DNA from 2 places in the Planococcus shenhongbingii genome. Region 2 is predicted to be linked to the other one. Evidence: riboswitches for the same ligand, from Rfam matches in the RefSeq annotation. Region 2 holds a riboswitch; the other holds the start of a gene.
What was found. Region 2 has a riboswitch for preQ1 ahead of queF (preQ(1) synthase). Riboswitches for the same ligand answer to the same signal wherever they lie in the genome.
Positions count from the first base shown of each region.

Region 1: it holds a riboswitch for preQ1, as region 2 does, so the genes downstream of both, queC (7-cyano-7-deazaguanine synthase QueC) here and queF (preQ(1) synthase) in region 2, are expected to answer to the same signal.

Region 1 covers NZ_CP129235.1:1,431,802-1,447,218, reverse strand. The annotation lists gene QWY16_RS07200 (M24 family metallopeptidase) at 1-755, shown strand, start outside; gene ald (alanine dehydrogenase) at 1,240-2,355, opposite strand; partial or broken gene QWY16_RS07190 (universal stress protein) at 2,664-3,107, shown strand; gene QWY16_RS07185 (tetratricopeptide repeat protein) at 3,478-5,013, opposite strand; gene QWY16_RS07180 (DUF4362 domain-containing protein) at 5,384-5,824, opposite strand; gene QWY16_RS07175 (M1 family metallopeptidase) at 5,888-7,276, opposite strand; gene QWY16_RS07170 (kinase) at 7,273-7,932, opposite strand; PreQ1 riboswitch class I at 8,040-8,083, shown strand; gene queC (7-cyano-7-deazaguanine synthase QueC) at 8,091-8,756, shown strand; gene queD (6-carboxytetrahydropterin synthase QueD) at 8,753-9,178, shown strand; gene queE (7-carboxy-7-deazaguanine synthase QueE) at 9,175-9,882, shown strand; gene QWY16_RS07150 (STAS domain-containing protein) at 10,456-11,274, opposite strand; gene nhaC (Na+/H+ antiporter NhaC) at 11,435-12,826, opposite strand; gene QWY16_RS07140 (AbrB family transcriptional regulator) at 13,153-14,220, opposite strand; gene QWY16_RS07135 (GNAT family N-acetyltransferase) at 14,413-14,802, opposite strand; gene QWY16_RS07130 (DUF5063 domain-containing protein) at 15,006-15,417, opposite strand, start outside.
Region 2 covers NZ_CP129235.1:217,718-233,134, reverse strand. The annotation lists gene QWY16_RS01260 (carbohydrate ABC transporter permease) at 1-808, shown strand, start outside; gene QWY16_RS01255 (carbohydrate ABC transporter permease) at 827-1,636, shown strand; gene QWY16_RS01250 (DUF2269 family protein) at 1,686-2,117, opposite strand; gene QWY16_RS01245 (ASCH domain-containing protein) at 2,121-2,468, opposite strand; gene QWY16_RS01240 (cell wall hydrolase) at 2,633-3,256, opposite strand; gene QWY16_RS01235 (PaaI family thioesterase) at 3,524-3,895, shown strand; gene QWY16_RS01230 (SRPBCC family protein) at 3,966-4,442, opposite strand; gene QWY16_RS01225 (dihydrofolate reductase family protein) at 4,457-4,987, opposite strand; gene QWY16_RS01220 (metallophosphoesterase family protein) at 5,255-5,755, shown strand; gene QWY16_RS01215 (GAF domain-containing protein) at 5,773-6,645, opposite strand; gene QWY16_RS01210 (DUF3238 domain-containing protein) at 6,964-8,175, shown strand; gene QWY16_RS01205 (thiol-disulfide oxidoreductase DCC family protein) at 8,316-8,717, opposite strand; gene QWY16_RS01200 (nuclear transport factor 2 family protein) at 8,786-9,133, opposite strand; gene QWY16_RS01195 (TraR/DksA C4-type zinc finger protein) at 9,245-9,778, opposite strand; gene QWY16_RS19350 (cytochrome P450 family protein) at 9,887-10,201, opposite strand; PreQ1 riboswitch class I at 10,349-10,396, shown strand; gene queF (preQ(1) synthase) at 10,494-10,988, shown strand; gene QWY16_RS01180 (endonuclease/exonuclease/phosphatase family protein) at 11,127-11,975, opposite strand; gene QWY16_RS01175 (endonuclease/exonuclease/phosphatase family protein) at 12,154-12,996, opposite strand; gene QWY16_RS01170 (MerR family transcriptional regulator) at 13,202-13,966, opposite strand; gene QWY16_RS01165 (ABC transporter ATP-binding protein) at 14,029-15,417, opposite strand, start outside.

The DNA of each region.
Region 1 (15,417 bases), 1.2 Mb from region 2:
TGAATCGCTTATTCGACACTCCGGAATTTATCGCATTGGATGATAAAATCAATGCGATGCGGGTCATCAAAGACGAAGCCGAACTTCAAATTTTAAGAGAAGCCGCTGAATTGGCTGACTATGCAATCGAAATCGGAGCCAAAACCTTGCGCGAAGGCATCACGGAAATCGAAGTGATGACCGAAATCGAATTGGCGCTGAAAAAACGCGGTGTCACCCATATGTCATTTGATACAACTGTTCTCAGTGGACCTAAAGCGGCATCGCCGCACGGCAAAACAGGTGACCGCAAAATTCAGAAAGGCGATTTGGTTTTATTCGATCTTGGCGTTGTCCATAAAGGCTATTGCTCAGACATTACACGGACTTTGGCATTCGGTGAACCGAATGAAGAACAAAAGAACGTTTACGATGTTGTGCTGCGCGCTGAACTGGCGGCGGTAAATGCGGTCAAACCAGGAATCACTGCAGCTGAACTGGACCAGGCTTCCCGCCAGGTCATTGAAGACGCCGGCTATGGGGAATACTTCACTCACCGGTTAGGCCATGGGCTTGGCATTTCGGTCCACGAATTCCCATCTCTTCATGGTTCCAATAATATGGCCATGGAAGCTGGAATGGTCTTTACGATTGAACCAGGCGTTTATGTGCCAGGAAAAGTCGGCGTCCGCATTGAAGATGACGTCGCTGTAACTGAAAACGGCGTCGAAGTATTGACGAAATATCCAAAAGAACTTCAAATCATAAGCAACTAAGAAAAGGCAGTTCCGCCGAAAACGGAACTGCCTTTTTTAATATTGTTTTGAAATCACAATTTTATGACATCATGATATTTCGCAAAAAAGTTTCAAAGACACCACACCAGGTTTGTGAGGACAAATCTTTGTCTTTGCGACGAAGCGTGCAGCACAGCGATACAGAGACAGTAGCAATACGGTTTTCTCCACTGTTAAACTTCTAACTTCATATCTTGAGAGTAGAACCAATCAATAGAAAGCTTTCTTAAACAGTCCTTATTTTAGAAAACAACTAAAAGAAACCTAAAAGAAGCTGAATGCAGCGAAAGGCGGCGACTTCTGCGGGAATAGCGCGAGCTGAAGACCCTGGACTGAGCAAAGCGAAGGAAGCGGCTGAAGCCGTGCCCGCGAAAAGCGTCCGCCCTGGAGCGAAATGCTTCCTAACAAGTTCTTAACATACAAAAAAGCAGTTCCGCAAAAAACGGAACTGCTTTGGTATTTCTTATGCCAATAATTCGTCGACTGATTTGTATTCGACGCCTTGGTCTTTTGCAACAGCTTCATACGTTACATAACCTTGGAAAGTGTTGACGCCTTTTTTCAATGCTTCGTTTTCAAGCACAGCTTTTTCAAAACCTTTGTTAGCAATTTGCACTGCATACGGAACCGTTACGTTTGTCAGACCCATTGTTGAAGTCCGCGGAACTGCTCCTGGCATATTTGCGACAGCGTAATGGACAACATTATGTTTTACATAAGTCGGGTTGTCGTGAGTTGTGATGCGGTCGCTTGTTTCGAATATTCCGCCTTGATCGATTGCGATATCCACCACGACAGATCCTGGTTTCATGGATTTAATCATATCTTCAGACACAAGTTTTGGAGCTTTTGCGCCTGGAATTAATACAGCACCTACAACTAAATCTGCTTCTTTTACAGAATCAGCAATGTTCAATGGATTCGAAATCAATGTTTGAACATCTCCACCAAACAAGTCGTCAAGCTGGCGAAGGCGATCCGGGTTCAAATCAAGAATAGTGACGCTTGCTCCCATGCCTACTGCGACTTTTGCTGCATTCGTTCCAGCAACACCGCCGCCGACAATCGTTACTTTACCGCGTGAAACGCCTGGGATGCCCCCAAGCAGAATTCCACCGCCACCGTGAATTTTTTCGAGGAATTGGGCGCCGATTTGAGTTGACATTTTGCCTGCTACTTCGCTCATCGGTGTAAGCAATGGCAATGATTTGTTTGGAAGCTGAACTGTTTCATAAGCAATTCCGATTACTTTAGAATCAAGCATCGCTTGTGTCAATTCTGGCTCAGGAGCCAAATGAAGATATGTAAAGAGAATCATGCCTTCTCGGAAATAACCGTATTCTGATGCAACCGGTTCTTTTACTTTCATAATCATTTCCTGAGCCCATGCTTCTTCAGCAGTTTCTACGATTTGAGCTCCAGCCGTTTTGTAATCTTCGTCTGTAAAACCTGAGCCAAGACCTGCCCCAGATTGGATAACCACTTCATGGCCAAAAAGCGCTAAATTGACAACGCCGGCTGGCGTCATTGCTACTCGATTTTCATTGTTCTTAACTTCTGTCGGTACCCCAATACGCATTACAAAACCCTCCATTTGTGTTCTTTAGAATAGTAATTTAAGAAAAATTTGAAATATGTAAAGCAACTCTATTCTATCAGATATTTCAGGATTTGACTTATTTTTTTGTAATTAGTCTCTTTTTTCATTTAATTGTTAATTTTCTACTTATAGTTATTCGGATTTTAGTATATAGATTTACTACCTTCTGTTATATAGATATAATAGTCTTCCGTATAAAAGACAGATAGTTGCAAAAGTTCAGGATAAAAGAAGGAACTTACAGTAATTTATCGAAATGTATAACTATAGACAAGGAGGAATGCAAAATGACGTTAAAGTATTCACAAATTCTAGTAGCAGTTGATGGTTCTAAAGAAGCGGAATGGGCTTTCAAAAAATCGGTTGGCATCGCCAAACGGAACCATGCCACATTGAATTTAGTAAATATCATTGATACTCGATCTTTTGCCGCTATTGAAGCTTACGATCGCTCAATTGCAGACCGTGCCCAGAAATTTGCTGAAGATTTACTCGGAGGCTATAAAAAAGAGGCCCATGCAGCAGGCGTCGAAAGCGTCAATATTCTCGTGGATTATGGTTCGCCAAAATCAATGATTTCCCGGGAACTGGCTAAAAAAGTAAGTGCTGATCTGATTATTTGTGGAGCGACTGGATTGAATACAGTTGAACGTTTCCTCATCGGCAGTGTCTCCGAGCATATTGTGCGCTCGGCAAAATGTGACGTACTGGTCGTACGCACTGAAGAAGTAGACGATGATATTAACGATGCCAATTCCTACAGAACAAGTGACGAAGCCGGCTCTGACCAGAATGCAGAGCATATTGTAGGCGACAAAACATTGATTCAAAGGGGTTCAGATTCAGAAGTAGGAAAAGATATCGGCAGACGATAATATTCCGTAAAACAAAGTAAAAGACTCTGTTTGCCGGCCATTGCAAACTGAGTCTTTTTTTACTTCTATATAGCTGGTATTCACCAAATTCTTATTTCGTTTTTATTAGAATTCAGCGATTTGTTGACGAAATCATATTCACTTGTTCACCTCCTTCCTTTTACAATTTAAAAACAAAAAGACAGAAAGCTCTTAGCTCTTTGTCTTTTTGTTTTTATCCTCTTTATTAAAATTCACCAGCATACTGTTTCTTTAACCTATTATTCAACTCTTCTACTACCAAAGGATTCCACACCAATTCTTGGTCCATAAGCATTTTATAGCCTCCCACAGGATTGGAGTCATTGACTTTTTGATAAGCCTCTATTAAAAGTTCAAGTTCTGCGGGATCATAATAATCCCCTTGTGAATCATTGAGCACCTGCGCTTCCTTCGCATGTACCAAAGACTTTTGCGGGTTGACCAGCAATTGAATTTCTGCTAATAACAAGTCATCTATTTTAAACTCCTCATTATCATTCTTGATTTTCTTTTCAAGAGAAACAATGGCTTTTCCATAAAAGCCTTGTTCTAAGTACAAATCCGTTCTAACCCAATGAGCTTCATCGGCATCATAAATATCGTAGCTTTCCATAAGTTCGTTTAGAGTTTCTTCAGCTTCCGCATATCGCTTCGACTCAATTGCAACAGAGGCCCGTTCGAACTTAGCATTTCTAGCTTGCTGCTCTTTTTCCAAGCCTCTCAAGAAAGTATTTTGAAATTCCTCTATCTCCATGCCGGTCAACTCTTGAAGATTTTCATAAAATTCATTTGTCGTCTTAGATTCTAACATCTCCGGGATGAATTCCGTGCCATGATCTCCGACTAATGACTGAATGGCTAAATAGCTCTGGGCATACGGATTAAAATTTCTCGAAGCCGCTCTTTCAAACTCCATAGCTGAATCCAAATTATGAAAATCAATGACTTTTACATTTTCAAGCTCATACCAGTAACTGCTGTCTTCCGCTAAAAAGTCTGCCAGTCCTTCTTCAAACCATACCGGTATCCGGTTAATAGACAAGTGATTTTCTTCGGAAAACAAATGGCTTTGGTAATGGGTGTATTCATGCAAAAGAATGACTTCCCACATAATATCTTCGGGAACTAAATGGATGGTCCGGTTGTATGTGCTGTAATAGCCCGCTATTCCCTCCATGCCTGAATTGGCTTCCAGCGATTTGTAGTTTTCATGGAATTCTATGGTCAATCCTTCATCGTTCTCAATAGCAAAATAGGAATCGAATAAATCTTCTTTTTCCTGCAGCAGCTCATCGATTTTTTCAACATGCTGTTCACTTTCCTGTGAATAAAAATAAGTAACGCCATTTTTTTCGGTCTTACTTAATTCTTTTTGAGATGGCACTTGAAAAACTGTGCTGGCAAAAAGCCGTGCTTTTTCTTCATATGCTAAGTTGTTATCTTTCACCGTATATTCCACGTATGAATTAGCAAATGTGATTAATCCGACGACGATAGACAATGAAACGGCAAAAATCATCAGAACAGTGTATTCGCCGGTGCTGCGGAGACTCATAAATTCCAGTCTTTGTGTCAAAATCCCGTAGACACTCATAATAAACAAGACCATGCATATTAGAAGAAACACGGCGGCTATCATCAGCCCGCCAAGCAGCCCTTGATTGAAAATCAGCAAATAACTCCCGAATGACATGGCAATCAAAATTAAAAATAATATAAAGTATTTCATTATTTTTTTCATTTCGGGCCTCCGTTATTTTTCATCGCTTAAGGGGTACAGGATTGAAAGTCCATCTACAATAAACGCCATATTCATTTCAATCAATTTCTCTATATTTCATCAGCAGCTTGTTTAGAAAAGTCTTCCCTATACTATTCCCGTGATAAGTTGCAATTACGCCAAAACCTGACACGAAAGATTGAAGAACTGATATAAATTTCACCAAGGCGCAAGCCGCCTTTATTTAGAGAATAGACTGGCAGCCAATTAGTTGAAACCTTTTACCTAATCCTAATAACCTTGTTCTTTCCTATATTTTAATAACAAATATAGACTGCTGTAATGCAAAATAAAACAGTGCTTCCAATATAGAGGCACTGTTGAGCCTAATTTATTTTCCGATGCTTAATATTATCGGATTCATATCTGAATCGCATTCAGCCAATACATAATCAGTAAAGTCTGCCTGTTCTACTTTTTCTATTGAAGTACAAGTCAGTTCCATGACTTCTCCAGAGCCATAGTTGTCTTTGCTGGAATCGTATACATATTGAATCATTTCCCCATTGAAGGTAAGGTCTTGGTATATCGGGTCGCCTTCAATGGTGTAATTGACAATGCGGATGGCATCTTCTTGCCCTTGGTCAACGTATGACAAGAACCTCTCAAACCTGTCCAAGTTTTCAATTTCTCCATGCCGGTTAAAAATTCGATCTCTTCCAGATGAATCATCGTCATTTGCATCAGGATTTCCTGGATCTTCAGCAGAGCTTTGGCAGCCGGCAGCCAATAACGCAAATCCGATCAGTAAAACCTTTTTCAAGTTTCCCATTATTCACACCTTCTTTTTCAATTAGACGAAAGTGTCCATTGAAAATTACATGTTCCTGCTAATTTATTTCAGCCAGCTATCCAAAAATTTTCTCTGCTCTTCCCCATAATAGTCTATAAAAAACTCTTTGAACTCAGGCGTATTGACATTCTTGAATTGAAATTCCTGATAATATGCGGAAAGAAATTCAAGCGCTTCTTCCTGGCCGCCTCTTTCATTGAAAAAATCCCGCAATAATAGCGGCGCTTCCCCGTATACAGTGGAAGCATATGACCCTTCATTGAACTTTTCCAGCGGTAAATTCACATAGTTTGCAGTTGGGTAGGAAGCAGCGAAGTCTTGGGCTGAACTAAAGCCGTACTGTTCATCATTATAGTAATCCGCTAAAAAAATGGATGCCGCAAATTCCGTCAGGCTTTCATCCGCCCAAGCGTCTTCGTACGGGTCATTGCCGACAATATAATAAAACCATTGATGGGCAATTTCGTGGACTAATACTTCGTCAAGGGCATCGCGAGTTTTAGCCACTTCTATGACGTTCGGATATTCCATATAACCGTCATTTGCAATGATATCAAGTTCCGGAAACGGGTTGTCCCCGATATTTTCTTCGAAGAAAGTATAAGCTGCTTTCGCCATGACTATATTTTCGTCAAGAAAGTCTTGGTCAATCGGCGTAAACAGCCGCAATACCGTGCCGTTTGCTTGTACGGATTCATGCAGCCATTCTTCCGTATTCAAAAAAGCCACATAGAAATCCTTGATGCGCTCTCCTTTTACGGTTCCCGAGGAACTTGGCTCAATGTTTCCTTCGATGGCCGAACTGGCTACGAAATACTCTTTAGGCAAACTATAGCTCACTTCAAAATTGCCGAAGCCGGTATGGTAAGATTCTCCGAGCATATCAAAGTCCTCAATATCCCATCCATTGTCATATTGAGCCAGCATCGGATACCATTGCGCTAGAAAGTAATTATCACCGACTTGGGACAAGCGCATGCCGTCCCTTGGAATCTGCAATGTATAATCAATCACCACTTGTTGGCGGTTTTCAGGTTCCAAAGCATTTTCCAACTCAATCAGCAGCTCATTATTCTCTAGGTTATAAGCCAATTCTCTATCGCCCTGCTTGACTGAATTGACGGCTATTTCTGCTGCTTCCTGCGCCAGTTCTGAAAGTTCTTGTGAGTTAATGGCATTGGGCACAAGATAAAAACCGAGGTCTTCAAAAGCTTCTTCTGATTCATTTAACACTTCGATTTCTGTGCTGATGTGAAACCGGTTCTGCTCATCCAGTTCAAGGTCTATGTTGTAGTCCGCGCTCGCGCCCATTTCGGTTGAACCTTTTTCATTGCTGTCACGCGACAAGAAAACAAGAAGCACTCCGACCACAACCGCAGCCACCGCCACTAAAATCCAAATCATTCGTTTGTTTTTCACCATGCTGGTCATTTGAAATCTCCTATCTTTCTGACGGCATTCTCAAACAGCCAATCAGCCTGTTCTGCGGGTTTTACTGTTTCTTCATAATAGGCTTCCGCTTTCCAATAGCGCCGCTTTAACAAATCGGTTTTGTTTCGCATGTCTTGAGGTTCCCTGAAAAAGCGGTCTTCTGCCGAACATTCCAAGTACACCACTTGATCAAAAAAGTTCCTCCATTCTTTGCGCTGCAGAAATACGCCTTCGATCAAAACGACTCCTTCATCTGGAAGGTCAATGGTTTTTAAACTATGGCTGTCTTTTTCAGTATCGTAATACCACAGCTCCAGAAAATTAGCGCTTTTCAATTTGCCAAAGAAAAACTCGGCCAGATGTTCAGCTTCCCATTGCAAAAAATAATACTCCTGCCATTCTTCCAACCCTGTGCCATAGCGCCGCTTGCGTTCCACAATAAAGTCATCGGTGTGGAATACCTGAACAGAAATACCGGCGCCTATTAAATACTTCTCTAATTCGCCGGCAAAAGTGGTTTTGCCTGACCGGCTTAATCCATCAATTCCAATAATCGTTTTACTTGGAAAATTATGCAGAGGGATATTCCTGAAAAAATCTTCGTATTCTATTTTCAACTTCCAATCAAACCTTTCCTTGATTCTTCTTTTTATCATTCGACAATTGGCTGTTTTTTCCTTCCGAAACTTTTTAAAATGGCACTATTCAAATTTGCTTTCATTACTATTGCCCTTGCCGTTCTATGTTATTATTAACAGTGGTCGAAAAAGAGGTTCGCAAACTCCCTCTCTAAAAAACTAAGGAGATGTTTTAATTGAAAAAAGAAAAAGCGGTTGTCGTTTTCAGCGGCGGCCAAGACAGTACCACTTGCCTGTTCTGGGCATTGAAAAATTTTAGCGAAGTTGCCACGGTGACATTCGATTACGGCCAGCGCCACTCAGCTGAGATTGAATGTGCACGAAAAATTGCAGAAGAACTCGGCGTTTCTTTCAAAGTGCTCGACATGACGTTGATCAATCAGCTGTCAGCTAATGCGCTGACCCGTGATGACATTGAAGTGACGGCAAAAGAAGGAGAACTGCCATCAACTTTCGTGCCAGGCAGAAATCATTTATTCTTTTCATTTGCAGCTGTTTATGCAGATGCCATCGGCGCACGGCATTTAGTCACAGGAGTCAGCCAAACAGATTTCAGCGGCTACCCGGATTGCCGCGATACATTTATCAGATCGCTGAATGTGACATTGAACCTCGCGATGGACAAACAATTCATCATTCATACGCCATTAATGTGGCTTGATAAGTCGGAAGTGTGGGAACTCGCAGATGAATTGGATGCCCTCGACTTTGTGCAAGACAAAACCTTGACGTGCTATAACGGAGTTCCAAGTACAGGCTGCGGCGAGTGTCCGGCATGCGTCTTACGCAACGAAGGACTTGCGGTATACAAAGCGCGGAAGTCAGCAGGTGAACCTGTATGATGCAGCAATTCTATCCAGCAGTTCCACATGAATTCCGTTTTGAACTGAACAAAGACTTGAATTTCTCGGCAGCGCATTTTATCCCGAGCGAAGACGCCGGGCAATGTAAGGAAATGCACGGGCATACCTACTTCGTCAATGTCACAGTCGGCGGAGATGAACTGGATGCTATTGGTTTTCTGATTGATTTTAAATCCATAAAAAAAGCCATCCATAAAAAATACGATCACTCGGTTTTGAATAATCATCCTGAATTCGAAAACAAGTTTCCTACAACAGAACTTTTGGCTCAGCAAATTTGGCAATCCATCCAGGATATTCTCCAGGCTACTGCCAATAAACCAACTTGCCTGCAAGTCATCGTGCGCGAGACTCCGACAAGCTATGTCGTTTACCGCCCGCGCAAGGAGGACTTGCTATGAAAATACCGGTAATGGAAGTTTTCGGTCCGACGATCCAAGGAGAAGGAATGGTCATTGGACAAAAAACGATGTTTGTCCGGACAGCAGGATGTGATTATTCCTGTTCTTGGTGCGACTCCAAATTCACTTGGGACGGCACAGGCCGCAGCGTTTCTAAGCAGCCAATCGACATTATTGAAGAGCTGAAGAGTATCGGTGGCGAAGCATTTTCGCATGTAACGATTTCCGGTGGCAACCCGGCCCTTCATAAAGGAATAGGAGAACTTGTCGACTTATGCCATGAAAACGGCTGGAAAGTCGGAGTAGAAACACAAGGCTCGATTTGGCAGGACTGGATGCCGAAAATTGACGACATCACAATTTCACCAAAGCCGCCAAGTTCTGGCATGGTCAGCGATTTTGAGAAATTGGATGGCTTTTTGCAGAAGTTGAACGACTCAAATGCCAGCTTGAAAGTCGTCATTTTCGACGAAGAAGATTTTAAGTATGCAGAAGATGTCCACTTGCGCTATCCAGGCGTCCCGTTCTTTTTACAGACAGGCAACAGCGACACAGCAACAACCGATGATGCACATTTGACGGCTACTCTTTTAGAGCGCTATGAATGGCTGATTGGCCAGTCGATCCGTTCTGCGATTATGAACGACGCCAAAGTCTTGCCGCAGCTCCACGCACTTGTATGGGGCAATAAACGCGGAGTATAAATATAAGAAAAAGCGTGGAATCATTATTGATTCCACGCTTTTTACAGGCTGTCGAGAAACTTTCGACAGCCTTTTCCATTTCGCTCCAGGACGGACGCTTTTCGCGGGGGACTGCCTGAGCCTCCTCGCTCGCTGGCGAAAACCGTGTGCTCCTGCATCACTGCGCTAGCTTCGTCGCAAATGAAAGGGGCAAAAGTAATTTGCCCCCTTCATTCCCTGCGAGGTCTCAGGACTCGCCCTATTCCCGCAGATGTCGCCGCCTTCCGCTGCATTCAGCTCGCTTTTGCCCCCTTTAGAGACGCTCTAAAAGTGTGACTGTTTGAGAAAGCTCTCTTCTGTTGCTTCCTGCTCTCCAGATATGGAGCCAAACAGCGGAGACGCCTGCGGGATAGCGAGACAGCCGAGACCCCGCAAGGCGCGAAGCGGCTGAGGAGGCTTGGCGCTCGCCCGCGGCAAGCGCAGCTGGTTGGCGGAATATCGGTTAATCGATGATACCTAATACAAATTTCAACTTTCTCAACAAGCTGGAAAAAGCGTGGAATCATTATCGATTCCACGCTTTTTTATTCCTTCTCAGCTGATGCTTTTCAAGGCTTGCTTTACAGTGGCAAAAGACTCGATTGTCGACATGTCTATGCCGCTTTTAATGATCGTCTGTGCCAAATCTGGCCGCAACCCGGCCGCAACCACATGAATCCCCATCAGCCTAAGTGTGCTTCCAATTTGATGAATCGCTTCTGCGACTTGAACGTTAATGGTCACCAGGCCCGAAAAATCCGAAATCACATGTCCTACATTCATATTTGCTAATCTCGGAATAACATTGTCGATAATATGCTTGATCCGCTCTTCATCAATAAAACCAATCAGCGGCAACACGACAATATCATCTTTTATAGGAACAATCGGAGCTGACAATCTTGTCAGTTCTTTTTTGGTTTCTTCCTGATACTGGGCAGAAAGCCGTTCAAACGCAAAAAAGGTTTCGTTCAAACTGACATCCAGCAGCGTATTAATCCGTTTGAATATGAATGCCGATTCCTTAACGGTCAAATCCAAGTCTATGCTGATATCAGTGAATAGTTCATTGAAAATTTCTCTTGTAGGAGAATAGCGGATGACGATTTCAGAGATTCTGCCTCCAGCTGACACTTGCATGGCGGCATTCTTTTTACTCCATTCGATTAATGGCTCTGGAACCGACTCTTCATCTTCGTTCACCAACAGATCTCCAAAAAAACTCAAAAGCTGATTGTACATTAAAATCGCTTGTTCCCTCTCCGCTTCCGAAATTATGAGATCCATTCTGCGGATCACATTATCGACGATATCAATGGGCAACGCGTCGATATTTTTCTGTATGTATTGGGAAAAACTATAAATTCCGTTCATTGTAATTCCACCTTTTTCTATTCTCGTCTCTTTATTATAGCTTAAAATAGTATTTTTTCTTAGCACAATTTGTAAGTACACGAAAATTTTACTTAAAATAGATTAATACAAAAAAGCTGCCTGCATTTGATCTGCAAGCAACTTTTTTAAAAATTAAATTTTATTGCGGTTCCACTTTCCGGAAAGTCAAGGTTTTTCCAGTGTAGCCATATAAAACTGTTAATATCGGTGATAATAGGCAGAAGAAAGCGAACGGCAAGTATTCCAAAGTAGAAACCCCTAATATGGAAGTGATGAAAATACCGCAGACGCTCCAAGGGACAAGCGGATTGACGACTGTTCCGGCATCTTCCATCACCCGGCTTAAGTTTTTACCGGTTAAGCCCAGTTTTTCATATTGTGTATAAAAAGCTTGACCGGTCAATAAAATCGACAGGTACTGCTCTCCAATCAATATATTGATGCCGATTGCCGTAAATGCAGATGCTGCAATGACAGAAGAAACCTTTTTCAAGACGCTTTCCAGCTTCGCCAGCAAACATTGGACAATCCCTAATGTGAAAAGCAAGCCACCCATGCTGAGCGCAAGCAAGACCAATCCAATTGTAAACAGCATGCTTTCCATGCCCCCTCGCGAAAGCAATGCATCTATTTCAGTAACACCTGTTTCAGATACGAACCCACTATACAAGACGGCCATAACTTCAGCAGCACTATAGCTGTGGTGGAAAAAAGAAACGATTACAGCCGTCAAGGAACTGATGGCCAATGTCATCATTGCTGGAACTTTTCCTATCGTCAAAACGATTAAGGCAAGTAATGGTATCATTGTATACCAATGAACAGCCCCCGTTTCAAGGAGCCCTTGCTGGAAGAATGCGACATCATCCACTTCACCCATTGATGCATCGGGAGACAGGACAGCAAAGAATATTAAAGACAATATGAAAGCAGGCACTGTCGTCCATCCCATATTGCGGATGTGTTCAAACAAATCCACGCCAACCATTGAAGAAGCTAAATTCGTCGTATCCGACAAAGGAGACATTTTGTCTCCGAAAAAAGCACCGGAAACAATTGCACCGGCAGTAATTGCGAGTGAAATATCCATTACAGCTGCCATGCCGATAAAAGCAACTCCTACTGTAGCAACGGTGGTCAATGAACTGCCAATCGATATCCCTATGATCGAGCAGACAACAAAAACAATTGCAAAGAAGAACAAAGGAGTTACCAGATTAAAGCCAGCATAAATCAGTGTTGGAATGGTCCCACTCATCATCCACGTACTGATTAAGATGCCAATAAAGAAAAACAGGAAGACGGCACTCATGCCTGCCCCAGCTCCCGCTACCAATCCACTTTCCAGTTTGTGATAAGGCACTTTTTTAAACAGGCCAAAGCAAAACAGCAACATGATGGATAAGAGAATCGGAATATGCGGGACTGCTTCAAATCGGATGAGGCTTACGCTAATGATCAGAACAATCGAGACGATCAATGCGACCGCTTCTTTGACTGATGGTGAAATAACTTCTTTAATTTGAAACATGAATGATTCCTCCTGAAATTAAAAAATTAGAATAAAAAAAACCTATCATCCCCATAAAAAAGGGACGAAGGTTTTCTCCGCGCTACCACCCAATTTGACGGCTATTAACCATCCACTTCATTAAAAAGTTGAAAAAACGGATGGCGTACTTCATCCATATCGCTGCCTGAATTTTCACCGCTCATCCAGTCTCTGCTTGCTGCACACGAAAAGATTACTGTACCATCTTCAACATTGCTTATTATATTTACACAATCAATTGTTTTAAATATTATCATGTTCCTAAAGCAAGTCAAGGCCATATTTTTACAATTTATGCATTCTGCTTAATTTCCATTAGCTGAATCGGCTAAATCGCTCTGTTTTGCTTTAGTTTCCCGCCCAGCCAAAAGTTTTACAAAAGGCACGATAAAAACTGAAAGAAATAAAATCCGGAATAATTGGAACGCAGTAACCACTGTGACATCCGCCTGGACCGAAGCAGCAATAATTCCCATCTGGTCGAGCCCGCCCGGCACAACGCTTAAAAAACTAGTGGAAAAACTTAACATATATATGTCCTGTAAAATAAAGCTGATGCCGTATGCCACTGCTATCAAAACAGCACTTGAAAAAAACGAATAAAAAATCAGTTTTGGCGTCAGTTTTATATCTTCTTTCTTTAAAAGAAGACCGATATAGATTCCTATCAGCAATTGGGCAATATGCAGCAAAAGACTTGGCATAAGCGGTACTTCGATGCCCACGATATTCAACAGCATGATGAAAAAAATGGGGCCAAGCAAAAAAGCTGTTGGCACTTTTATTCTGCTGAATACCATACCAGACACATAACAGAGAACTAACAGACCCAAAAGATAAAATGAATAATTGCCTTCAGCGATTTCCCCAGCCTGCGGTGAATTTCCACTTGCAACGATAAAAGGCACAATTGCGACGATCAGCAAGACTCGCAGTACATGATAAAACGTCACAGCAGCTAAATCGACGCCTTTCTGCTCTTCTGCGAAGGTGATGATTTGCGACATTCCACCTGGGACGCAGCAAGTCATAGCCGTGGCTTTATCCACTTTCGTCCGGACAGCCATGATAAAACTGATGAGCAGGAAAAGCAGAAAAAAGACAATATTAATCAGCAGCATGGCTCCAAAATACTGTTTCATTCCTTGCAATGCTTCTAAAGTAAAAGCAAAACCGATTACATATCCGGCAATCACCAGCCCCGTATTCCGAAAAGCTGGATGCCATTTCAAAGAAAGTGGGGTAAAAAATTGAACTGCTAGAACAGCAAAAAGCGATCCTAGCAGCCAAGGCATCGGAGCTCCAATAACTTCGAATAATAAAGCTCCAGCCAGTCCTACAATAAATGCTTTTCCCATCGGATGTATGGTCACATCGGTCATCTACTTTCTTGGAATCCAATCTCATTCTTCAATTATAGCTTTTTTTCCTCTCTGATAGAGTAAATATTTGCTTCACTGCCAGATTGTTTAAAAGCAGCAAAAAGCCTGCCCTTAGCGGCAAGCTTTTAAGTTGACTCTATTCTTTTCCACTCGGCTGAACGGCTTTCCATTACTTCGCCTTCTTCAAGAAATGGCCTGCTCTTTATAATATGGAATCGGCACATCGGATGTCCCTCGGACTTTGGCAAGAAATCTGGCTGCTTCTTTGGATAAATACATTTCTTTCTCTTGCATTTGATTACGCAGAACCTCCAGCATTCTTTGAGCCGTTTCTTCGCCTTGGTAAGACGGATTCACCGAGAAATGCAGAAGGATAAAATGGTTTTCATGCAGTTCTATCCCCACAAGCCCTGTTACATTGTCTCCTTCTTTCCAAAGAAACAATTGCCAATTCGGATTTTGCTCATATTCTTGGATGGTCTCCTGTAATTTTTTAAAATTAAACCCTTTGGACATTAAAGACAGTAACCCCATTGCGACCTTTTGATATGATTTTTTGTATTTGCATAACATCCTGCTACCCCTCGATTTCAAATTCTAAAATCTTTTTCTCTTTATTCTATAAATTGGCATCACCATTAAAGTTCCTTATCCTACGTTTATATACTCTTTTTTTCTGAAATTTAAACATTTATTTTTATTACGTATTTTTCGAGCATAGACATAAAAAAGTCCGCCATTTCAAGACAGACTTTTTTTATCCATATCATAAACCTTCAAAAAGATGCAAGATAATTCACCGAATGCAATGCACGTATGGCACTGGCTGCATGTGTGCCCCAATGAATTTCGAAATTGTATTTCCATTCCCAGACTGCTTCGGCATGGTCACCTTGTTCATAAAGGATTAACCCTCGTTTGATGTCACTGTAAATATCCAGTATGTCGTCAGTCAAAGTTTCGTTTAAAGGCTCTTCCATCATTTCTTCCAAATCCTCATCCGAGTGATAGGGATCATAAACTCCCCAGTAGACATTATGAGTTCCAAAATCAACTTGTGGAAGTTGAAAATCAATATCAAAAGAATCATCTTTTCCAGGCTCGGCTTCTGGCAGATAAAGGCCTTTCGTGTACAGTTCAGTAACTGCAACATGTAATTGCTTGAATTTCTCAATTTCGCCTAAAGAG
Region 2 (15,417 bases):
CTATCCAACAATCAGTGCGTTGTTTTATTCATTCACTGATTGGGATGGATTTAGTGATGCCTTCGCATTCATCGGTTTCGACAATTTTGAACGGGCTTTTACCGGTGATTCGATTTTCAGGAAAACAATTGGCAATAACTTAAAATTCATGCTAGTAGTAGTTATCTTCCAAACACTAGTGGCGCTTGCTTTTGCAATGATTTTGTTAAAAAATACAAAGACCACCATTTTTCTGCGGGCTTTGTATTTTTTCCCTACCATTCTGTCATCTGTTTCCGTGGCGTTTATCTGGGCGTTTGTTTACGATCCGTCTTTAGGCATCCTGAATCAAATCCTGGAAGCGATCGGCCTTGGATTCATCGCGCAAAACTGGCTGGGGAATGCCAATATCGCGATCTACTCTCTAGCTATTACACAGGTTTGGTTCCATGCAGGCCAAATGCTCATCGTCTTTGTTGCCGGCCTTCAAGCCATCCCGCAGGAAATGTACGAAGTGGCTAAAATTGAAGGGGCTTCAAAATGGCAGACGTTCCGGGCGGTTACGTGGCCGTTGCTGGCTCCTTCCGCTACGATTGTTGTTGCTTATACAACCATTCAATCGTTCAAAGCGTTCGACCTGGTATTTGCGATGACAGGCGGCGGACCTAATAACTCAACAGAAATCATCGCCACTTATATCTATGACATTGCTTTTAGAAGTTACCAGTTTGGTTACGCAAGTGCCATTTCTGTAATTTTTATGATTATTATCGCGTTTATCACGTTCCTGCAATTCAAAGCATTGCGATCGGATCGGGTTTCCTATTAATGAAAGGAGGAAAACAGTGTGCTTTTCCGAAGGTTTTCTCTAATCGTTTATGCTTTGCTTATCTTGATTCCTTTGCTGGTGGTTGTACTGACATCGATGAAGACTTTGCAGGAAACCTTTGCTAATCCACTTGGACTTCCTGCAAATGGTCTAAATATCGATAATTACGTAGCTATTTTCCAAGAGCAGACGATGGCCGGCTATTTTATGAACAGTGTAATCGTCACATTGTTTTCCGTAACATTCACTTTGCTGTTCGCTTCCATGATTGCTTTTGGCATCACACGCCTCAGCAGCTGGCTCGGAAACATCCTATTTACATTGTTTACGCTTGGTATGATGGTGCCGGCACAAGTGATCATGGTGCCGCTTTACTCATTAATGCTGGACTTGGGGCTTACAAATAGTTTGGTTGGGCTGATTCTCGTCAATGTATCCACCACATTGCCGATTGCCGTATTCATTTTGACCGGCTTTATGAAAACATTGCCGAAGGAATTGTTTGAAGCCTCAACAATTGATGGCGCTGGAAACTGGCAGATGTTCACGAGAGTAGCCATACCTTTGTCGTTGCCTTCCCTCTCGGCAACTGCCATTTTCCTGTTTGTGATGCATTGGAACGATTTGCTGTATCCATTGCTATTCATCACAGACAACGCGTACAAGACCTTGCCGCTCGCTTTGCTTGAGTTCCAAGGCCAATATTCCACAAACTATCCAATGCTCTTCACAGGCGTCATTATCGCTTCTGCTCCAATGGTAATCGCGTACGTCTTCCTGCAGCGCTTCTTCGTTGCCGGCATGACAGCTGGTGCTGTGAAAGGTTAATGGTATAGAAAAAGCTGATGTCCTAGGACATCAGCTTTTTTTATTTACCTTACCACAGCTCAGGTTTAGCTACCATCAGCCAAAGCATGGCCACAAGCAAGCCAATATACAGCCAGACGGATCGGTTTAATTTATTAATTAAAGCAGCCCGGTCTGCATGCGGTTCATCAAACTTTTGCAAGATGGGCTTAAAGGCACGCGCCAGGAAAAAAATCGACCCAAACATGATTACAAGTGTCATCACGATCCACGGTGTCGTCCATTGCCAGTAACTTTGCCATATCAATAACACACCAGTCGTCACCAGCACATGTCCCGCATGTTTAACGAGCCGGGTAGCTGAACGAAATGTCGAGATTTGTGATTGCAGCACTGCATCCGGAACATCCCTCATCTGTTTGACTAAGGGCACCAGGACAAAAAAAGGGCCTATGGATAAAACGGCGCTCATAATATGAAGGAATAAAATCAACGTGTACATAACTTACCTCAATATCGGAGTAAATTCATGAACCCAAACGGTCATATGCGGGAGCCAAGGCATACCTGGATGAAACTTTAGAATCGATTGCTTATATTCTTCAACACTGTCATACCCTTCTTGCCGGGCGAATTCATCGGTTAAATCGCCAAGAGTTTGCAGATAGACATTTTCCACTTTAAATTCTCTGTCTTCCAGCACCATTATTTCGCCAACATCTGCGTAGCGTCCATTTCGTCGAGTTGCCGTTTTTTGTCCGGACAGCACTTTCGCTACATCCTTTTTGTTTGTCACCAATTTTTCGACGCTGCATGTTTTTGGTGGTAATTCATTGTTGTGTAATTCAGCCATTTTCATTCCGCCTTTCTGTGATTCCTTCTTCATTATATACAATGCAGTGAAATAGCATACTCTTTCTTCCAAAGGCAACTGCATCTTTTGACGCTAATTTCCACCTATTCCACAATTATACCAGCTATAAAAAAGAGTCTTGGAAAATCCCAAGACTCTTTTCTCTATTTCGCAAAATAATGTTTACCGATTTTTGTAATGACTGTACGCGAGTAAATCCACTTATCGCTGACGCCCGCTGGATTGTAGTAATACGTGGCTCCTCCAGAAGGATCCCATCCTAAGTAAGCATCACGGACTGCCTGGTAAGCGGAAGCGTTAGGTGCAAGCCAGTACTGTCCATCATTGACTGCTGTAAAAGCATTGCGCTGGAAAATGACGTTGTATGCACTGTTAGGAAATTGGTTCGAATCCATACGATTCAAAATGACTGCCGCTACCCCTACTTGGCCTTTGTAACTTTCGCCTCTTGCTTCTCCGTGCACTACACGTGCCATCATTTTAACTTGATCAAGCTTGCTGCGTGTCAATGAACCCGTATACCCTGTAGATGGAACATTGAAATCGCGCTGGAACTGGCTCACTGCAGTTTTTGTCAAAGAACCATAATAGCCTGTTGGATTGACTTGTAAATAGCCGAGTTTCTGCAATATTGACTGCAGTTCTGTAACTCCTTGTCCAGTAGAGCCTTCATGAAGATCAGGTGAATGTGCTTCAGCCTCTGTTTGAGAAAAACTTAAGAATAGTACAACAAACAATCCGAATGCTAATGTTTTGATGCTTTTCATGCTTTCTCTCCCTTCTATCAGCGGAATTGTTAAAACAATCCCTTCCCCTAGTATAGGTTTAGTATAGTGTACATTAAATCCAACAGACCTACTTAATTTCCATTTAATAAAAGTTCAAAAGTCGTATGTAACTTTTTTATGGAATAAAATTCTACTCTATTAGCAAAAAATATGAGAAAATATGCTTAGATCCTGCAAGGAAAAAGGGTTCAAGCCCCATTAAAGCGAATAAAATAACCATGACAATGTTTCGAGGGGGAAATAACTTTGTTCATCCAACAGCCTTTTGATGAATTTCTAGAAATCAAGTATGAACGGATAGCCGAAAATAGCGTTAAAGTGACCTTACCCATTAAGCCGTTATTCGTTAATAGTGTAGGGGTGATTCATGGCGGCATTATTTCCACATTGGCAGATATAGCACTTTGCAATACGGTAGCCCCTGATGAAAACGGCAAGCAAAAAGTGGTGACGGTCGAATTGAATGTCACTTTTTTAAAAGGAGCCAAATCTGAGTTTTTAACGGCCCGGGCTTTTGCCGTAAAAGAAGGGCGCAATCTGACGCATGCTGATTGCATTATTCACGACGATGAAGATCAAGTAATCGCTAAAGCAAGAGCCATTCTCTTCAGCCGCTAAGTAAAGCCAAAAGAAAAAGGACCTATTAATGGTCCCTCTCTTGTGGCTTCTTCTATCTTAATTGCAATTATTATTGTTTAATATGGGCATCCGGCGCTTTATCTGCAATAAGATTTAAAACAATGCCATGTTCCAGATAGGCCTTTAATCCGCATAACACAATCGTAAATCCTCCCATAGAGTCGATGGCTTGTCCAACTATATCATCTCCATCACCTTTAAAGCCCGAGTTCGTAATCTCTACGATAGTTTCCTGGGCTGTACGTGGAGTAAACGTCCAGTGCACAGTAGAATAGCCGTAAGGTTCTTCCCATTCTATCAGGATGCTTTTGTTTTCCTCTATTTGTTTCACATAGACATTGGCAGAAGCACCATACATCTCCCATTCCCATCTGATGTGCTTGCCGAACTCCAACTTCCCGCTGCTTTTAGTAAACCAGAATTTCGTCGTAATTTCAGGGTCGACAAATGCCGCAAATACTTCTTCAACAGGCCTTCTAATGTTCATTTCCGTCTTAACAACCGGTTCTTGGTTTAAGCTAACCATCTTCATTTCCCCTTTCACTTGCGGACTAAATGCATTTGCGTAAACTGTCCTGATTGCTGAGCGCTTTTTAATGTAAATTCTGTCTCAAAATCAAGTTCTTGAAAAAGCGGAATGCCTTGGCCGATCATTGTAGGAGCAATGGAAATCAGAAATTCATCAATCAGTTTTTCCTTCAAAAAACTATGGAGAAGATTTCCTCCTCCGACCACCCAGATATCTTTGCCTGGCAGGCTCTTTTCTCTTTCTACAAAGGTTCTGATATCTTCATTGGTAAAAATTACATGTCCTTCCTGGCCACTTTTCGAGTTTGAAAATACATAACATTTTTTATCTGGATATGGAACTTTTCCTTTTTCCATTTCCAATATCCAATCATATGTGCGGCGTCCCATGACAACCGTATCAATTGTCTCCATGAATTCCGCATAACCGGCATCTCCTTCCATTTCCACTTTGAAGAGCCAATCCAGCGAGTCATCTTTTGTAGCGATATATCCGTCTAAACTGATAGCTATATAACACGTGACTTTCCGTTCCTGAACCATTGTATCCCTCCTCTTTTTTGGCATCGAAAGCTTTTTCATTTATTTTTGCTTAAAGATCAGCGGGGTGGAAGAACCCCCACTGATTGCAGTTTCTCTTTATCCCGCTTTAACGGGCAGTAAGATCCCCGCTGATTGCAGTTTCTCTTTATTTTCCCCGCTTTTTCGCTCTGTTAATCATTTCGACAACCACTTACTTTTATCCAGAATGAGACGCGGTCAGAATTTTTTGTTAAAGTGAAGGAAAGTCGAAGAATGGGAGGCGTTTACATGCAAAAAATCGTTATTGTCTCTGATACCCATATCCCGGCCCGCGCCAAAAAGATTCCCCAGCGTTTGGCAGATGAATGCCAAACTGCAGATTTCATCATCCATGCTGGAGACTGGCAGACGTTGGATGTCTACCACGAATTGGCCGCTTACACGGAAACAGACGGAGTCACAGGCAATGTGGACCCATGGGAAATAGCAGACCGGTTTGGCAAAAGAAAAATTTTTACTTTCGGAGATGTGAAAGTCGGAGTCATCCATGGGGACGGTATTCAGAAAACGACCGAACAGCGCGCTTTTGAAGCTTTCTCAGACGAACAAGTTGATATCATCGTTTTTGGACATTCCCATATTCCGTTGATGCGTGAAGTAGATGGCATTACATTGTTTAATCCAGGTTCTCCCACTGACAAGCGTATGCAGCCGCAATACTCATTCGGCTTGCTCGAAATTGATGAGACCTGGGAGCTCAAACATGTCTTTTTTGATAAAGAAGAATAAAAAATGAGCCGGTTTTCTCATCGGCTCGTTTTTTTATCGCATTCTTTTATCAACACAAATCCAAGTTGCTTCAATGCCATTTCAAGATTTGCTTCAATCATAATACCTTTTAAAGCTGTGGCAAAATGCGGCACTTTTAAAGCCATGAAAGGTTGGATGCCGGTAACCACCGGTGTTACGCCAATAATTTTTAAAATATTGACCAGCTTCAGCAAATACTCTCCAACGACAGCGTTGATTTGGGAAACACCGGAAACATCAACGATTAAATAATCCAGTGCATTTTCCCCACATTTTTGTAAAACATGATCGATGATCGTTTGGGCACGCTCTGCTGTCACTTCTCCAATAACCGGCAAAATAGCGACTCCTTGAGTAACTGGAACCAATGGGGATGAAAGGGATTGAATTTGTTCGTTCGCTTTTGCAAGTTCCAAAACATATGTCAGCAAAGACGACATGGTGGCAAATGCTTGTTCATGCTCTTCCGTAAACTCAAAAGGCACTTGGTCAAGACCGCAAATGGTGCCGTAGACTTCGCCGCTTTCATACAAAATCGGTATGCCGATAAATGACCTACTTCCGAAACGGGATGCAATCTCTAATTTATTGGCACGTACGTTGCTGGAAATATCTTTGATAACCAAGGGCTCTTTTCCAAAACCAATGCTTAAATTGCAAAAAGTTTGTTCCAGAGGAGATAAGCTGCCTTGTACGACCAGTTCATCACCTGCATTCAAAGCCTTAATAATTTCATTGGTCTGTCCATCATTTTTCGCAATAAATAAGGTATTGATTTCTAGCTGTTGACTGAGCAATTTTAAAATTTGCTCCGCCGCATCATCAAAACTTTTAAAGCTGCCTGCTTTTTTAGTTTCCGCAAAAGCCATTCCCCAACCTCCCGTTGTCGTTTTTTCTCTTTAATCCGTTATCCATATTCTTTCTTTAACATACTATTTGTGATGCAGCTTTGCAAATCTATCAACAGCAAAAGCCGGCCCTCGATAAGGACCAGCATTCATTCAATTTAACGGGCGGGATGAGTCATAGAGAACGCCTCCTGCTTTCATTCTTTTCCTATATTATACATTTATTTTTTTAATCTATTGTTTTAATTATGTAACAAATATATCGTGAATCAGAAAGAAGGGTTCAGGAATTTTAAGAACCGGGTATAGCTTAACATACCCTTGTAAGGAGATGATTCAATGGCTGCGTTGGAGAAACGCCTGGAAATTGATTTGTTGCAGCAGACAGATACAATGATTTACTTTAAATGGTCCAGTACAGGAGATACTTGTGTAGTAAAAAGAGATGCAGATGCCATCTATACTGGCATAGAAAACAGCTTTAAAGATGAAAACCTGCAAAGTGGTGAGCTGTATACCTATACAGTCGAGCGCCTTGACGAAGAAGGAGAAGTAAAAGAACGGATCAAAATGCAAACCAGCACAGAAGACCATACGGAAGACAGCATCAATTATCTTCAGCAAATTGCCTTTACGACAATTGTTTCGGATTCAAAAATCATTTTGGCATGGGGAGCCATCGATGGTATTGATGAGTATGAAATTTACCGGGACGGCGAATTTTTGGACACGATCAAAAAAACGCAGTTTACTGATCGTGGTGTAGAAATGGACCGGGAATATTCATATTGGATTCGGGCAAAGCGTCCGCTGGAAAAGTCTGAAACGGGTTTCAGTGAAGAGAAGTCGGTAGCTGCCCATCTTTTTGGTTTTTTTAATATTAAGTCTTCGCAAGAAGCAGCTTCCATGGAAGAATTCTGGATCACTAAAAAGATTGCCCCTCTGGAGCGATTGCTAGCTGATTCTCCACAAGTTAACGTATCGGAGTTTAATAGAGTCTGGGATTTCCGCTATACCACTTTCCTGTCTGATAAATTTCTAGCCAACCCGAACCTGTTGTCGCTCAACCGCTATTTTGCTGGAGATAACCGAACGTTCACTCCTGATTCCTCTCATTACCGTACGCAAGTAAATTTTTCACTGCAACTCGGAAAAGAGGATTCTGCCTTAGAACTTCAAAAGGACGTGGGCATGAGCGTTGCCTACGATTGGCGGAAAAAATTCCGGAAAGCAGATGTGGCTTCTTCTGAAGGCATTCAGCTGGAAAAAGTGAAAGAAGACGAACGAAACGTTAAGGTTATCCTGAAACATAGTGTCGGCAATCCCTTAACAACTTCCCCCAATATTGACTATGATGTATCTGCAACATTTTATCGGGATGGCCACTACGATATCGTAGGGCTGCATGACCAAGCACCCAATCATGAAGTTTACTTGAAAAACGATAAAATGAATGAATGGCTTCAAATTCACGAAGCGGAAAGCAAAGGATTAGCGTGGATGTCCCGTTCGATTGCGAGCCAATACTGGCGGATTTCCAATTTTGAATAGGAAAAGCGAAAGCGGCCGTTTAGCTCCGACAAGCGCTGGAAGAATTTCCGACGAGGGGTGAGGCTCTGCAACTGGACAATGAACAGCGGAAGCAACACAACGCACAAAAAGCTCTGATACGCCTAGGCGCATCAGAGCTTTTACTGTTTATCAAGAAATCTTTTTCGGATATGCGGAGGCGGCAGCATACAGCTATTGAGTTTCCCGAATACCTTGTAGCGGTTTTTAGCGACCACATCATAAGCGCCATCGCGCAATGGACGAGGAAATGATTTTAGATAAAACGCCATTTTCCATAACCCGGTCAAGTGGCGGGAAATCATCAATGCCCCTTCGGATTTAACATAGGCTTTGCCGTCTTGTATCAATACCAGGCTGTCTACGTCCTCCGGCACTTGATGCTTTCGTCTAAGCTCCCGTCCAATATCGCTTTGCAGCGAAGCAAATTGATAATATCCTGCAGGATCATGGTTTATGATGAACTGGACACTGCTATCACAGAAATTACAATCGCCATCAAATAATACAACCGCATGTTCCATCTGAATCCTCCTTTACTTTAAAAAGTACTAGTTATTCCATATCCTCTTTTTCTTCAGCATAAACACTTTCATTCTGAAAGCGTTCCTTGATGAAAAAACAGCTTCCAGCCACTTCCCCGATTTTTCCAAATGGAACTGCGAAGAGATACTTTTCCGCTTGTGTGATTTTGGAGGCGGTACGTTGTTAGTACAGCTTCTGGTCCCAGAATATGCAAGGCAAATTCTGAAATCTCCATCCGGTCCGGGGTTAACGGATGATTTGTGTCATAATCCCTCCGCCTCCAGACTTTCCCTGAACTCCCAAACTCAAAAAATTCCTCATCGAGCACTTCTCCAAGTTTTTGTTTTGAAACCCGGACATCCGGTTGAAGGTGGCTGCATTCCAATTTAAAGATTTCCTTCTCTAATCCCTCCAATACCTTCGCTCCCTATCTGTCATTTCTTTTACTGCAGGCATCTGACAATCCAAGGTCAATCGTATTTTAGCCAAAGAAAACCCCATGCTTGGAAAAGCATAGGGTTGAGGATCAACCTTTTTCTTCGTAGAAATCTTCCATATCTTCATCTTTGCCAGGCTGGTCCTGTGGACTGTCCGAAGAACCAAAATCTTCGACTTCCTGAAATGAATCCGCATCATCCCGAAGCCTGCTGTCTTCTTTTTCCACTGGCTGGCTCGTGGATCCTCTTAACACATCTTCCTCGGGAGGACGTGACGTCATATCAGTATCTTGCTGAGCATGATCAACACAAGTTAAAGCAGTCGGCAATACTTCTAAACGCTCGTACGGGATTTCTTTGCCGCACACTGTGCATTTGCCGTAAGTCCCGTTCTCAATTGCCTCAAGAGCAGCATTTGTATCATCCAATTCGTTTTCTTTAAATTGGTTTAACGCGAGACCGCGTTCCTGATCAAATAAGTCCGTTGCATTATCGGCTGGGTGATTATCATAATTAGACAGTTCGGTTGTATCAAACTCTTCCGTATGCTCCATCCGTCCTTCAAGAGAATTCTTTTGTTTAATCAATTGGTCTTTCAATTGCTTCAATTGTTCCTCAGTCATCCGGGTTCCTCCTTAAAAACTTGCTTGTTCTGTATATTTCCTTTTTCAGAGAAATCAAACCTGATGAAATGCAGCGCCCTTGTATCGCATCAATAATCGTCAAAACGATCAAGCAAGTTGAGCAAATAATCCTCTAATCGATGCTTCATCAATTCGTCTGTTAAACCGGGCATCCCAAAAAGGGTGATATGTAAAAGACGTAAAGGTAAATAGCTGCAGCTGCCGAGGCGTCATAAGCGATATAAAAAGCTGCTTACCGTGCTTATGCCCTTCATCATCCATCGTCTGTTTGGCTTTTTCTCCAACCATGCAAATCGTTGTCTGGCCAAGCAATCGCGTTTGGAAAATGTCCGACTTCAGTTCTATCGCACGATTCCGGATGAATCGATAACTTTCCGTCATTAATGCTAATGTATTGTCCATACCTTTATCACGAGAAATTGATTTTTTCTTTCAGGAGTAACAATGCCTCCTTTGATTGCGGCACTTTTTTGGAAAAAGAAGAGAATTGACAGTGAACGGAAAGTCTTTTACTATAAGTGAGGTTAGTAAAAAATAAATAACCCGGTGACGGGAGAGGTTCATAGCATTATACCCTCTATAAAAAACTATGGATTGACGAAATTCAGCCGAATCCACATGCGATTTGGCTTTTTCTTTTCCTGTTTTTTATACGTCCTCTCTTAAGCCGTATACTTGAAGGAGGCCTTTACCTATGGCAGGAAGAAACGAAGACACATTAGACCATTTGTCGCTGCTCGGCAATCAAAATACGAAGTATAACTTTGAATATGACCCGGACATTTTAGAAGCAATCGATAATTTGCATACACGCGATTATTTTGTAAAATTCAATTGTCCGGAATTTACTTCACTTTGCCCACAGACCGGACAGCCTGATTTCGCGACGATTTATCTCAGCTTTATCCCGGACAAAAAATTGGTGGAAAGCAAATCTCTGAAATTGTATTTATTCAGTTTCCGCAACCACGGCGATTTCCATGAAGACGTCGTCAACATCATCATGAACGATTTAATCAAATTGCTTGAACCCCGTTATATCGAAGTATGGGGCAAATTCACACCGCGCGGCGGCTTGTCGATCGACCCTTACACAAACTATGGAAAACCCGGCACAAAATATGAAGAAATGGCTTCGTACCGCATGATGAACCATGACATGAATCCGGAAACCATTACCAACCGCTAATCGTAAAGCATACCCTTAGCAACATTTGTTGGAATAGAAATAAAAAACTGTAGATAAACTCATTTTACTGAGTCTATCTACAGTTTTTTGATGTGGAGAAAAATATTCTCCGTAAAAGTTCAATTGCTTAATAAAATTTCATTTAAACAACTTTAATTGTTCCGCTTGTGCTGATGATTTCATCGCATTGGCCGTTCTCGACAGAACCAGATCTGCTGCAATCGGCAAATGATCCGATACAGCGGTTTCAATTACGGTTGCCTTTGCAGGCTCCAGATTTTGATCCGTAAAAATATAATCAATCCGTGTCACCGGCTTTAACTTCACTCCATCTGCCTCATGTGTATAAGGAGCCGGGTACGTATAAGAGTTGTCTTTATCCATTTTCAAGAAAACATCATCGTAATGGTTTTCCAATCTTTTGATTTGCAGGTGATCCGGTGCCGCATTAAAATCTCCTGTAATGATTTTTGGAAAACGGCTTTTTTCTGTAATCTCCAAAATTTCATCAATGCTTACTTTGAGTTCTTCTTCTTTCAACGATAAATGTGTGTTAAAGAAGCTAAGATATGTCCCTTTTACTTCGAGAACAACTTCCAGCATTCCCCGCTGTTCACTGTTGGCAATCGGAGAGACCACTTTCGTCAGGAGGTGATTTTCAACATACTTGATCGGATGCTTGCTTAAAACCGCGTTGCCGTACTGGCGCCTGGGCCTTTCAGGTTCATTTGGCTCTAAATCTAAGTTGGCTCCGAAAGCGCCGTACATGCCAAGGCGGCTGCTGAGCCAGTCTACTTGATCGATAAATTCACTGCGTTCAGTAAAATGCCGATCGAGTTCCTGCAATCCGACAATTTCTGCTTCTGATTGCTCAATGACACTTGCTGTCTTTTCCAAATCGACGACATTATTCATACCTAATCCGTGGGCAATGTTGAACGACATCACTTTTATGGGCACGGTGGGGGGGAGTTTTTCTCTCTCCATAAAAAACATCTCCTTTTAAGATGAAACGAGTCCTTGGCAAGGGTTATTGGATGCATTGATTGTAGCAAAATAATACAAAAAATGCTGTTATTTATGTGCTCATTTCAAATAAAAATTTAAGCTATTCAAAAGCTGAAGATATCAGGTAACTTTTTTTAATAGAAAATCGGAAACGCACTTAAACTTTCTGAAGGACTGTTTGTGCTGCTTCTTGTGCATGAGTTTTTGCTGTAGAAACAATGAAGTCAGCAACAATTGGCAAATGGTCTGATGTATCGGTTTCCATTACTGCTACCTGCACCGGATCCAGTTCAGGGTCTGCAAAGACATAATCGATGCGTGTAACCGGTTTGAAGTTTTCACCTGTTTCCGCGTTTCGGTAAGGAGAAGGATACGTATAAGCGTCTCCTCTTTTCATTTTTAAAAAGGTGTCCGCAAAATGCCTATTCAGCCTTCTGATTTGCCCGTCATTAGGAGGAGCATTAAAGTCACCCATCACAATACGGGGAAAATGACGTTTTTCAGTGATGCCAATCAATTCGCCAATGCTGACTTTCAATTCTTCCTCTTTTAAAGAAAGATGCGTGTTGTAAACTGTGATTAAATTTCCTTTAACTTCTATCACTGCTTCCAAAACACCACGCTGTTCATTCTTTCCGAAATCTGTCAGCACTCGGGTCAATTGATGATTTTCCGCATACTTAATCGGGTATTTACTTAAAATCGCGTTGCCGTATTGGCGTCTCGGCTCACCCGCAGCAATCGGCTCAAAATCTAGATTTGCTCCAAATGCCACTTGCATCCCCAGCCGTTCACTTAACCACCGTGCCTGGTCAACAAAAGCACTGCGGGAAGAAAAATAGCAGTCGACTTCCTGCAATGCAATAATATTGGCGCAAGAGTCCTCAATAATACCAGCCGTTTTCTCCAAATCCACTATTCCATTCATTCCCAAACCATGAGCGATGTTAAATGACATGACTTTGACAGAAACAACTGGTTCTTTTCCTTTTTCAAGCATGCAACCCTCTCCTTTTTGAATGAAGCAATTTACCGTTCACTTATCTTTGTCACTTTGATTATAGCAAAGCAAACAGCAAAATTTTATTGTTAATATGTAAATTTCTGTTAAGTGTTTGTAAAGGGATTGAAATGCCGTTAATAAAATTTTTTACATTAAAAGGCGGGTTCAGCCAAATGGCTGGACCCGCCTATCATAGAACCGCTTATAAATTGGCTCCAGTATAAATTAAAATTGCATCCCGCAAGAATTCAGTGGCGTTCGGATGCACTTTGTTGTAATAAGCGGCAAAGCGCTCATCGTCTACGTACATTCTGGCAAGTCCCGCATGTGCTTCTTTGCTGTACGACGGCCATGTGAAGGTCAGCCACTGCTTGTGCAAGTCTGCTGTTTTTTGGGCAATTTCACTTGCTGGGTCTCCGGTTTTGCAAGCTTCGGCAAGTGCCTCCATCAGCTCTTTTTCCAAACGCATGAATTCTTCGTATTGTGATTCGCTCATATTCAGCATTTTGGAATTGGAACGGTCGACTACATCATCACCGTATTTCGCACGGACTTCTTCACCGTATTGCTTTTCATTGTCGTCAACTAATTTCTGCTTAAAACCTTGGAACTTTTCCTTGTCAGCCATGTGGCTCTTCCCTTCTGCTGCGGAAATGGTTTTTTCCACATTATTGATCAGGAGGTCCAGTTGTCGGCGTTTTTGCAGGAGCTGCTGCCAGTGTTTTCTCAAAGCCGCCGGTCCGTCAAATGCCGGGTCGTTGACAATTTTTTTGATGCTTTCCAAATCGAGTCCGAGTTCCCGGTAAAAGAGGATTTGCTGCAGCTTATCCACTTCGTTCCGGCCATAAATACGGTAACCTGCAGAATTTTTTCTCGCCGGCTTCAGTATTCCTATTTCATCGTAATATCGCAATGTTCTCGTACTGACTCCTGCTAAACTCCCCAGTTTTTGAACAGTGTATTCCATACGCCCACCTCCTGATACCTCCACTCTATACCTTGACGCAGCGTCAAGGTCAAGCTGAAAGTTCAAGTTAATTGCTGCTCCGCAAATTCGCTGTAAAGTTCGTGGGAATGGCTTAATTCAAGGTGTGTTCCTATACCGGTAACTTGGCCTTTTTCAATAAAGACAATTTTATCAGCATCGACAATCGTCGATAACCGATGCGCAATGACCAGCGTAGTGCGTCCCTCCATTAAGCGGCTTAAAGCCTGCTGGACAATTCCTTCTGACTGGCTGTCGAGGCTCGCTGTTGCTTCATCCATCATGAGAATTTTCGGATTGCGGAGAAACGCCCGGGCAATGGCAATACGCTGCCTTTGGCCACCGGATAATTTCACGCCGCGTTCCCCAACTTCTGTGTCTAGCCCTTCTGGAAAGCCCTGAATAAATTCTTCAGCATAAGCCATACGGGCGACATGCCACAATTCCTCATCCGAGATACGGTCTGCATCCGGCAAGCCGTAAGTTAAGTTCGCACGGATTGTACCACCCATCATGGCACTTTCCTGGGACACATAGCCGATTTGGTTTCGCCAGGAAGTCATTGACAACTCGTTGATTGGAATGCCGCCAATTGTAATGATTCCTGCAACCGGTTCATAAAATCGCTCAATCAAGCCAAACACGGTTGTTTTCCCACCACCGCTCGGCCCCGCAAAAGCAATCATTTCACCTGGCTGTGCTTCGAAAGAAATTCCACGAAGAACCGGATTTCCTTTTTCATAAGCAAAATCCACGCTTTCAACACGTAAAGGTTTATTGGCGATATCGATTTCCATACCTTCCTGGCCTTCTTCAAGCGGCAGCTCCAATATCTCGATGATTCGTTCGGTTGCACCTTTTGCTTTTTGGAGTTCAGTAAAAAACAACGCAAACGTAGTCATCGGCATGATGATTTGAAATAGGTATAAAAGGAATGCTACCAGAGAACCCGTCGACATTGTCCCTTCTGCTACACGAATGCCGCCGTATCCAATAATCATGACAATGACCGCCATTACGACTGTATACATTAATGGGGCAATCAATGCATAGATTTTCGCTTCCTTCAAACCGATTTTAAACAGCTTTTGAATACCGCCCAAGCCTCGGTCTTCTTCTATCGCTTCGGCGGTTGAAGACTTCATTAAGCGGATTTCGCTTAATGTTTGCTGGACATGCCCAGTAAACACTGCTGTCTCATCTTGTAAATTACGCGAAACCTTCGCCATTCGGCGCCCTAGCGGAATCATGATCGCAATAGTGACAGGCACAGATAAAAGCATGATCACTGTCATTTTCCAATCCATCACCAATAAGATAATGACAGCTCCGATAATGGAAATGATGCCGGTGATAAACTGTGGAAAATGATCTGTGATCAAGTTGCGGACAATTCCCGTGTCATTGACGACCCGGCTGACCGTTTCCCCACT